Linked DNA regions of Chitinophaga varians. The protein of the gene in region 1 interacts with the protein of each later gene in a pairwise test. Links are inferred from orthologs where the notes say so. Each region holds a gene or a part of one and is shown in the gene's direction. Other genes may lie near its edges.

The links. The genes of interacting proteins can lie anywhere in the genome.
Region 2: the proteins of dnaE (region 1) and HGH92_RS11695 interact in binary tests that used the Escherichia coli proteins (3 or more experiments, as listed by UniProt). The link is inferred for Chitinophaga varians from one-to-one orthologs.
Region 3: the proteins of dnaE (region 1) and HGH92_RS07515 interact in binary tests that used the Escherichia coli proteins (3 or more experiments, as listed by UniProt). The link is inferred for Chitinophaga varians from one-to-one orthologs.

The regions. Positions count from the first base shown.
Region 1 is NZ_JABAIA010000002.1:1,992,424-1,996,723, reverse strand. Bases 33-4,259 are described here. They hold dnaE (DNA polymerase III subunit alpha), read left to right. Parts: upstream 33-417; coding sequence 418-4,059; downstream 4,060-4,259. Other genes in these bases: trxA (thioredoxin), read left to right, coding at 4,165-4,259; HGH92_RS22830 (C40 family peptidase), read right to left, coding at 33-293. In the rest of the region: more of HGH92_RS22830, read right to left, coding at 1-32; more of trxA, read left to right, coding at 4,260-4,300. UniProt on the Escherichia coli protein: DNA polymerase III is a complex, multichain enzyme responsible for most of the replicative synthesis in bacteria. This DNA polymerase also exhibits 3' to 5' exonuclease activity. The alpha chain is the DNA polymerase catalytic subunit.
Region 2 is NZ_JABAIA010000001.1:2,868,883-2,871,874, forward strand. The notes cover bases 1-2,919. They hold HGH92_RS11695 (methionine aminotransferase), read left to right. Parts: upstream 1-852; coding sequence 853-1,986; downstream 1,987-2,919. Other genes in these bases: HGH92_RS11690 (mannose-1-phosphate guanylyltransferase), read left to right, coding at 1-753; HGH92_RS11700 (carbonic anhydrase family protein), read right to left, coding at 2,201-2,875. Also shown: HGH92_RS11705 (SulP family inorganic anion transporter), read right to left, coding at 2,960-2,992. UniProt on the Escherichia coli protein: Shows aminotransferase activity with methionine and histidine as substrates, and to a lesser extent also with phenylalanine.
Region 3 is NZ_JABAIA010000001.1:1,862,805-1,865,853, forward strand. Bases 1-2,976 are described here. They hold HGH92_RS07515 (DNA polymerase III subunit gamma/tau), read left to right. Parts: upstream 1-473; coding sequence 474-2,480; downstream 2,481-2,976. Other genes in these bases: HGH92_RS07510 (M48 family metallopeptidase), read left to right, coding at 1-390; HGH92_RS07520 (pyruvate dehydrogenase complex dihydrolipoamide acetyltransferase), read left to right, coding at 2,598-2,976. Outside these bases: more of HGH92_RS07520, read left to right, coding at 2,977-3,049. UniProt on the Escherichia coli protein: Part of the beta sliding clamp loading complex, which hydrolyzes ATP to load the beta clamp onto primed DNA to form the DNA replication pre-initiation complex.

The DNA.
Region 1 (4,300 bases):
GGCACGTCCAGCAACTGCGCATATTTAAACTGCCAGCTCTGGGCATTTTCCAGGTTGGCGCTGGCATAGGTAACATTTTTACCGATGCTCACATTTTTGTTGTTGTTATAGGAAGAAGAGCCGTGCGTGCGCCCCGGCGTATTGATATGGTCCAGGAAGGTAATGCGGCGGGATTCAGACACGGTCGGCGTGTTGCCATGTTTCACGGTACTTTTTTTGATGGTAGAACAGGAACCTAATGCCATTGCACAAACCGATAATTTCATCCATAAATGTCCCTTAATACTCATCATAGTGTCTGGTTAAAAAAATTTTGCGCTAAAATATTGATTTATGACTAATTATGAACGCAAATAATGGATTTTTATTGAACCAAATTCTATCGTACTTTTGACGCCTGACGAAACAGCTTAGCAGATGATCTTTTCCCACTTACACGTACACACGCAATTTTCCTTACTGGATGGTGCAGCCGATATCAAATCACTGTACAAAAAAGCCATGGCCTCCAATCAGCCGGCACTGGCCATCACGGACCATGGAAATATGTTTGGTGCCTTCCAGTTTGTGGCAGAAGCGTATAACAACAAACTCAATCCCGGTGATCCAAAGGATAAAAGACTCAAAGTAAAACCCATCGTGGGGTGTGAGTTCTATCTCGTGGAAAACCGCCACAAACGCGCCTTCACACGCGAAGAGAAAGATATCCGTTACCATCAGGTGTTACTGGCCAAAGACGACGAAGGATACCGTAACCTGATCAAACTCTGTTCTCTTGGTTATATGGAAGGCCTTTATGGCAAATATCCGCGTATCGACAAAGAGCTGATATTACAATACCACAAAGGCCTGATCGCCACTACCTGCTGCCTCGGCGCCTCCGTGCCTAAAACCATCCTGCGCAAAGGAGAAGAAGAAGGCGAAAAGGAATTTAAATGGTGGCTCGATATCTTCGGTGACGATTTTTATGTGGAAATGCAGCGCCATGGCATCCCTGAGCAAGACCAGGTCAACCATGTGCTGCTGAAATACGCCGCCAAATACAATGTGAAAATCATCGCCTCCAACGATTCCCACTACGTGGACCAGGCAGATGCCAACGCACACGACATCCTGCTCTGTATCAACACCGGCGAGAAAAAAAGCACGCCTACCAACAAAGAATTTTCTGACGACGAAGCGGCACCTAAAAACACCCGCTTCGCATTCTATAACGATCAGTTCTATTTTAAGACCACGGAGGAAATGACCGCGCTGTTCCATGACCTCCCACAGGCAATAGACAACACCAACGAGATCGTGGACAAAGTACAGCTGCTGGACCTGAAGCGCGACATCCTGCTGCCCAACTTTCCCATCCCGAAAGAGTTCCTCACGCAGGACCAGTACCTGCGGCACCTCACCTACGAAGGCGCCCGCACCCGGTACCGGGAAATGACCGCGGACATTGAAGAACGTATCAACTTTGAATTGCAGGTAATCGAAAACATGGGTTTTGCCGGTTACTTCCTCATCGTATCGGACTTCATTAAAGCAGGACGTGACCTTGGCGTATTCATCGGCCCGGGCCGTGGTTCCGCCGCCGGTTCAGCCGTGGCCTACTGTATCGGCATCACCAATATCGACCCGATCAAATACAACCTCCTGTTCGAACGTTTCCTCAACCCGGACCGTAAGAGCATGCCCGATATTGATACGGACTTCGATGATGAAGGCCGTCAGAAAGTAATTGACTACGTAGTACAGAAATACGGCCGCAACCAGGTAGCGCAGATCATCACCTACGGTACCATGGCCGCCAAAATGAGTATCAAGGACGTTGCCCGTGTAATGGACCTGCCACTGGTGGAATCCAACTCACTGGCCAAACTGGTGCCGGAAAAACCCGGCATACAGCTGGACCGTATCTTCAACGCCCCGTTGGAAGGCGACAAGAGCCTGGCAGATAAAGAAGGCCTCGCCGGCGAAGACATTGAAAACGTAAAACGCCTTCGTGAACTGATCAAAGGAGAAGACCTGCAGGGCGAAGTGCTCCGCGAAGCCTGCGTACTGGAAGGGTCTGTCCGTAACACCGGTATCCACGCGGCTGGTATCATCATTGCCCCGCAAGACCTGTACGACCTCATCCCCGTATCCACCGCCAAAGACTCAGACCTCCTCGTTACCCAGTTCGAGGGCAGCATCATCGAATCTGCCGGCGTAATCAAGATGGACTTTTTGGGCCTGAAAACCCTTACCATCATCAAAGGCGCTCTGGAACTGATCCGCATGAACCATGGCGTGGAAATTGAAATCGACAATATTCCGCTGGACGACGCGCTGACATATGAACTGTACCAGAAAGGCGAAACCAACGCCACGTTCCAGTTCGAGTCGCCCGGCATGCAGAAATACCTCCGCGAACTGAAACCGGACCGTTTCGATGACCTCATCGCGATGAACGCCTTGTACCGTCCGGGACCGCTCGAGTACATCCCGTCCTTCATCCGCCGTAAACACGGACTGGAGCCGGTTACTTTCGACCTGCCGGACATGGAGGAACACCTCGCGGAAACCTACGGTATCTGCGTATACCAGGAACAGGTAATGTTGCTCAGCCAGAAGCTGGCCAACTTCTCCCGTGGTGACGCGGACATTCTCCGTAAAGCGATGGGTAAAAAACAAATCGCGGTACTGAACAAGATGAAGGCCCAGTTCATGGAAGGTTGCGCCTCCCATGGCTACGACCTGAAAGTCTGCGAAAAAGTATGGACCGACTGGGAAGCCTTCGCCTCCTATGCGTTCAATAAATCGCACGCCACCTGCTACGCTTTCGTCGCCTACCAGACCGCTTACCTCAAAGCCCACTACCCTTCCGAATACATGGCGTCTGTACTGAACTGCGCCAGCAACATTGAGAAGATCACCTTCTTCATGGAAGAATGTAAACGCATGGGCATCGACGTATTGCCGCCGGATGTGAACGAATCCCTGAAAGGTTTCGCGGTGAACAAAAAAGGACAGATCCGTTTCGGCCTCGGTGGCCTGAAAGGCGTGGGTGAAGCCGCCGTGGAAAACCTCCTCGAGGAAAGGAAAAAAGACGGCCCTTTCAAAACAGTGTTCGACTTCATCAAACGTGTGAACCAACGTGCTGTCAATAAAAAATCACTCGAGGCCCTGATTATGTCCGGCGCTTTCGACTGCTTCCCCGAATTCCACCGGGCACAGTATTTCCACAAACCGGAAAACGAGCCCATGAACGGTCTTGATAAAATCGTGAAATTCGGCCAACAGGTGTCCGCAGGCTCTTCCAACCTTGGCAGCCTCTTCGGTGCTGAAGACATGCCGGACGTGGAACCACCCAAAATTCCCAACTGCGACCCCTGGCCGCTGATCATGAAGCTCAATAACGAACGGGACATTACCGGTATCTATATCTCCGGCCATCCGCTGGATGATTACCGTTTTGAACTGAAGCATTACCATATGAACAACGTGCAGGAGCTTGTGGAGTACCAGGCAGAGATCAGCACGCCCGGCAGTTCCGGCGGCCGCTCCCGCGAACGGAATTTCCGCCTCGCAGTGTATGTCACCAATGCCCAGGAAAGGATTTCCCGCAACAACCGGCAGTTTGGCATTATGACGATAGAAGACTACAGCGGCAAATTTGAATTTGCCCTGTGGAGCGAGGACTTCATCCGGTTTGCACCTTACCTGAAACCCGGCCTCTGCCTGTTTATCAACGGCGGCTTTAAATCCAAGCGCTTTAATGACAACGAATACGAGTTTAAGGTAAGCAGCATCCAGCTGCTGCAGGAAGTGAAGAAAACACATACCAAACAGGTGTTCCTGGCCACTTCCCCTAAACTGCTGAACCGCGAAACGGTAGACTTCCTCGTGGAAAACATCAACCGCTATCCCGGTAACAGTCAACTGCATCTGCAGCTGGTAGATATAGACGATAATCTGCAGGTAAAAATGCATACTTTCAACAGAAACATCGAGATGAATGACGAGTTGGCGCATTTCCTGCGAAAACAACCGGACCTCGATGTCTATATCGAGATAATCAATAAGTAAGATGTCAAAAAAGCAGTAATTTGCACTCGGTTCAAGTTTTGATCATATACACCAGTAGACAATCAAAAACAATCATTAATAAACACCTTTAAATTATAATATCTTATGGCTTTAGAATTCACAGACGCGAACTTCCAGACGGAAGTGCTGGATTCCGATAAATTAACAGTAGTTGATTTTTGGGCAGAATGGTGCGGTCCCTGCCGGGCTATCGGACCAGTTATTGAAGAACTGTCTAAAG
Region 2 (2,992 bases), on another replicon or contig:
ATCTGTGCTCCGGCTGATCACCTGATCATGGACGGACCGGCATTTACCTCGGCCTGCCTGAACGCCCTGCTGTTTGTACAGAAACACAGCGCCCTGTTAACGCTTGGCATCAAACCCACCCGCCCTGATACCGGGTACGGCTACATCCAGTATGAACCGCAACAGGTGGCTGACAACGTTTATAAAGTCAAAACATTTACCGAAAAGCCCAACCTGGAACTGGCCAAAACCTTCCTGCAAAGCGGCGACTTCCTCTGGAATGCCGGCATCTTCGTATGGAATGTGAAAACCATCCTCGCTGCTTTCCGGGAATACCTCCCCGAAATAGATGAGCTGTTTGAACAAAGCACATCAGCCCTGAACACACCGGAAGAAAAGGAAGCCATCGAAAAAGTATATCCGCAATGCACCAATATCTCCATCGACTATGGTATCATGGAGAAAGCTGATAACGTGTACGTGATCCCTTCCAACTTCGGCTGGAGTGACCTGGGCACCTGGGCCTCCGCTTACGAAAACCTGGAAAAAGACTACCTGGGCAACGCTGTACAGGGAAAAAACGTGGTAGTAATAGACGCTACCAAGTGCATGGTGAAAGTGCCAAATGAGAAACTGGTACTGCTGCAGGGCCTCGATGAATTTATCGTGATTGATACAAACGACGTGCTCCTAATTTGCCGGAAAGACAATGAGCAGCAGATCAAGGAATATGTGGCGGAAATCAAGCGCAACAAAGGCGAAAAATATCTCTAGTCAATTACGAATTACAAATTACGAATTACGAATTAATACAAAGGAAGAGGGACTTCCTAATTCGTAATTCGTAATTTGTAATTCGTAATTGATTTATGTATGTCCAAATTACCACACACAGGAACCACCATTTTTTCCGTTATGTCAGCCCTGGCAGCGGAACACAAAGCCATCAACCTGTCACAAGGCTTCCCCGACTACGATTGCAGCGATGAACTAAAGGAAATGGTCAACCAGGCCATGCAACAGGGGCACAACCAATACGCGCCCATGCCCGGCCTCTTGCAGCTCCGCACAGCTATCGCGGCCAAAATCAGATCGCTGTACCAGCAAACCATCAACCCGGACACCGACATCACCATCACGCCAGGCGGTACCTATGCCATTTATACGGCTATTGCCACCTACATTCATCCGGGAGATGAAGTGATCATATTCGAGCCGGCATATGACAGCTATATCCCCAATGTGCTGGTCAACGGTGGCAAACCGGTGCTAATATCGCTTTCTTTCCCGGATTACCGGATTGACTGGCAGGAGGTGCGCCGCAAGATCACTCCCCGCACCCGCATGATCATGGTTAACACACCACACAACCCCACCGGCAGCATTCTTCAGGAAGAGGACATGGCCGAACTGGAAAAGCTGGTAGCAGAACATAACCTGCTGGTACTATCAGACGAAGTATACGAACACCTGGTATTTGACGGCGCCCGCCATCTCAGTGTGCTGCGTTATCCTGCCATCTATAAAAACAGCTTTGTCGTGTTCTCCTTTGGAAAGGTCTTTCACAATACCGGCTGGAAGATGGGCTATTGCGTTGCGCCCGAGCATCTGATGAAGGAATACCGGAAGGTACACCAGTACCTTTGTTTTTCAGTGAACACACCAATGCAGTACGGATTGGCCGAGTTCCTGGAAACACCGGCACATTACCTGGAACTGCCGGCATTTTATCAGCAAAAGAGAGATTATTTTCTGGAGTTGATGAACGGCTCACGGTTTACACCACTGGCCAGTCAGGGAAGTTACTTTCAACTGATGCGGTATGATCAGATATCTTCGGAAGGAGACAAGGAATTTGCCACCCGCCTGACCAAAGAATTTGGCGTAGCGGCGATTCCGGTTTCCGCATTCTACCACGATGGCAAAGATGATCATGTAGTGCGTTTCTGTTTTGCCAAAAAAGAAACGACGCTGGAACAGGCGGCAGCACGCCTTAGAAATATATAGGAATTTAATTATTGGGAAATTTAGTCAATGTGCTTAGGAATCTACACTCCTCAGACGCCCGCTAAATATCAAAATAAAAATACCCAATGACAAGATATAATGGGGCTTCGACAGCCGCCAGACAGGTACCCCTATAAAAACCGGCCTGGCCTGGCTATCTCGGCCCCATTAATATCACAAGCAAACATACGTCTCCTCACAAGGAGACTTTTTATTAAACGGCCATGGCCGGTACCGTTTCCTTATCTTTTTTGAGGATCAGCGTGTGTTCCATAAAGTTGACAACGCCGGTTTCCACGTCGTACATGGCGCCCACGATGCCTACGTCCCCTTTCAGGATCATGTCACGCAGAATATGGCTCTGTTCCATGATAGCCTGCACAGAGCGTTCAATATGAATGTTCGTCACGGCCTGCACAAACTCCGGATTTTTGGAGGTGCGGTTTTCGGTGACAGTTTTTTCCGCAAAAACAGACGGGGTGATTTTATTCAGCAGACCGGTGAGGTTGCCCATTTCCACCGCGTCGCAGGCGCCACAGATAGCGCCGCATTTGGTGTGTCCCAGTACTACGATGAACTTGGAGCCGGCTGCTTTGCAGGCATACTCCAGGCTTCCCAGCACATTGTCAGAGATCACGGCGCCCGCCAGGCGGATACTGAAGATATCGCCCAGGCCCTGGTCGAATACCAGTTCAGCGGAAGTGCGGGAGTCCATACAGCTTACAATGGCAGCCATCGGCCATTGCCCGTCGCGGGTGTCGTTTACCATTTGCAACAGGTTACGGTTGATGCGGAGGTTGTCCACAAAACGCAGGTTACCTGATTTCAATAATTCCAAAGCTTGTGTCGGTGTAATCTCACTCTGTGATACTTTATTCAATGTTTTCATGATTGTTCGTTTTGATGGGTGAATGAAGGGAGGAAGAGAGCATGGTTTCCGGTTTCTCTTGCCTCTATTTACGCTATAAGCCGTTTAGTTCAACTGTAATTCTTTTAATAATTCCTT
Region 3 (3,049 bases), on another replicon or contig:
CACCAGGAGTTTGCCAACCGGCTGAACGACCAGGTGGTGCGGGTCATCCATGCCATCAGCCAGGTTTTTAATGCCAGTCACGATACCCTCGCCCTGCTGATGCCCTGGATGGAAGAGCTGCGAGCTGAATGCTGGCGGTTCCGGCGGTTGCTGCATGAAGTCACCTCTTCGCCCGGGCATACCAGCTGCCTTTCGCCGGAGCTGTATGACAGGGTACAGCTGTTTACCATGCAGGACTGTATTTTCATGCAGGACCAGGTGCCTGATTATGCCGCCCTGCAGGAGCTGCACGAAATCATTTCCTCGGTAATGGAGCAGTACAATAACAGCAATGTCCTGTTGCGGAAATCTTTCCTGGAATTTTTGTTGACCATGGAGCCGGAAGCCTGAGCCGAAAGCCACGCCGGTGGCTTCCATTTTTCTCTTACTGAATTTGTGCGTATTTTCGGCGCTCGCGAAAGCGTTGCAGTCATATGGAGAATTTTATCGTTTCAGCCCGTAAATACCGTCCACAGAACTTTTCAACAGTTGTAGGACAAGCACATATCACCACCACGCTCAAGAATGCCATCCGCAATAACCAGCTGGCGCACGCTTTTCTGTTCTGCGGACCCCGTGGAGTAGGGAAGACCACCTGTGCCCGTATTCTGGCTAAAACCATTAACTGCGAGAACCTGCAGCCCGATGGGGAAGCCTGTAACGAATGCCATTCCTGCAAATCCTTCAATGAAGGCAGTTCCTTCAACATTCACGAGCTGGATGCCGCCTCCAACAACTCGGTAGACGATATCCGGACGCTGGTGGAGCAGGTACGTTTTTCCCCACAGGCCGGCAAATACAAGATCTATATTATAGATGAGGTGCACATGCTGAGCTCATCTGCCTTCAACGCGTTCCTTAAAACGCTGGAGGAGCCACCTTCCTACGCGATCTTTATTCTCGCCACCACAGAGAAACACAAGATATTACCGACTATTCTAAGCCGGTGCCAGATATTCGATTTCAAGCGGATCACCATACAGGACACCGTAGACCACCTGAAAGAGATCTGTGACAAAGAACATATCCAGGCAGACGCTGACGCGCTTCACCTGGTAGCGCAGAAAACGGACGGCTGTATGCGTGACTCGCTGAGCACGCTGGACAAAATCGTAAGTTTCACCAGCGGCCACCTTACTTATCAGAATACGCTGGAGCACCTGAACATCCTGGACTATGATTATTTCTTCCGGATCATGGACACCGTGTTGCAGCAGGACGTGGCCACTGCCCTGTTAATATTTGATGAAATTTTACAGAAAGGTTTTGAAGGGGACAACTTCCTGAACGGCTGGGCCGAATTCCTGCGCAACCTGTTGCTCAGCAAAGAAGAGAAAGCTTTTCACCTGGTAGAAGTGTCCGGCAACCTGAAAGACCGTTATAAACAATTATCCGGCAAAATCAGTCCGGCCTACCTTATTACCGCCCTCCACCTGCTCAATGATACGGAGATCAACTACCGGTTGGCCCGTAACAAGCGCCTGCATGTGGAGATGGCGCTGATCAAGCTGTGTTACCTGCAGCAGGCCGTTAGCCTGGTGAGCGATGACAACAACGGGGAGGTGTCAAAAAAAAAGCTGGTAGCTGACGGAACGCCACCACAGCGGCTGAGAGCTCCGGGTGCGCAACCCGCCGCTGCCAAACCGGCGACTACAGCCAGCATTGCGGCCCAGTCGCCCGAGACCGCCCGGTTGACCGTAGACAGCACTCCTGCCCCTGCCACCGCTGTGCCCACACAGCCTGTAGCAGGCAATCCCGGTAGCCAGACAGCCGGTCCGGCAGCTGTGCCCGCAGGGAATAATGCAGGCACAGGGAATACGCCGGTCCATCAGCCGGTGGCACCCGCACAGACCGCCCCTGTCGCCAGCGCAGGAGCTACCAATACCACATCCGCCGCCAGTCAGGGCACTTCCGCAGCAGGCTATGCCACAAGTGGCAGTCAACCTGCCACTGCTACCGCAGGCGCCAAAACAGCCGCACCAGCGAGCAAGCTGACCGGTCTGGCCGCCATGAAAGAAGCGCTGGCCGCCAAACAGCAGACCAGTGCACAGGTGCAGAGCATCCCATTGACGGCCGGTGCGCTCGAAGTTTACTGGGAAGAGTTCATTGACCGGTTCCGTCAGGCCAATAAAATGACCGTAGTGAGCAATCTGGCGCTGGCCGTATTGAAGTTGCTCGGAGCCACCGAAATTGGTATTGTGAGCCGTAACATCGTACAGCACCGGTTCATGGAAGAGGAGAAAATGGCTATTTCCGAGTTTTTCAAGCAGAAATTCAATAATCCGACCCTTGTACTGACCCTTCAGCTGGACGAGAGCCAGCAGGTACAGGACATCGGGCCGGCACCTCTTTCCAGCAGGGAGCAGTTCCAGCACATGGCGGAAAAATATCCCCTGGTAAAAGAGTTAAAAGACAGGCTTAATATGGAGCTCGATTTTTAATTGAGATTCACTTATTATATCTTAACGATCATTAGACATTTTTAAACCGTTTAGCATTCCTTCTTTGCGTTTTTGCGCAAAAACATGTAGGTTTGAGCAAAATTTTTAATAAACACTATGGCAGAAGTTATCAGAATGCCCCTCCTGAGTGATACGATGACGGAAGGGGTGATTGCGGAATGGCATAAAAAGGTGGGCGATCAAGTAAAGGCAGACGATGTTATTGCTGAAGTGGAGACGGACAAGGCGACGATGGAAGTAATAGGCTACGTAGAGGGCACATTACTGTACATTGGTGTGGAAAAAGGCAAAGCAGCCAAAGTGAATGGTATTATCGCCATTGTAGGTAAACCAGGCGAAGACTATAAACCTTTGCTGGAAGGTAATTCCGGCGAAACCGCTGCGGCACCTGCCCAGCAAGCCGCCGCTGCGCCGGCACCACAAGCTGCACCGGCCGCCGCCGCACCTGCTGCTGATGATGCTGCATTAAAAGAAGCACTGAAAAATGCGACTGTTATCCGTATGCCGCTGCTGAGCGATACGATGACAGAAGGAAAAATAGTTGCCTG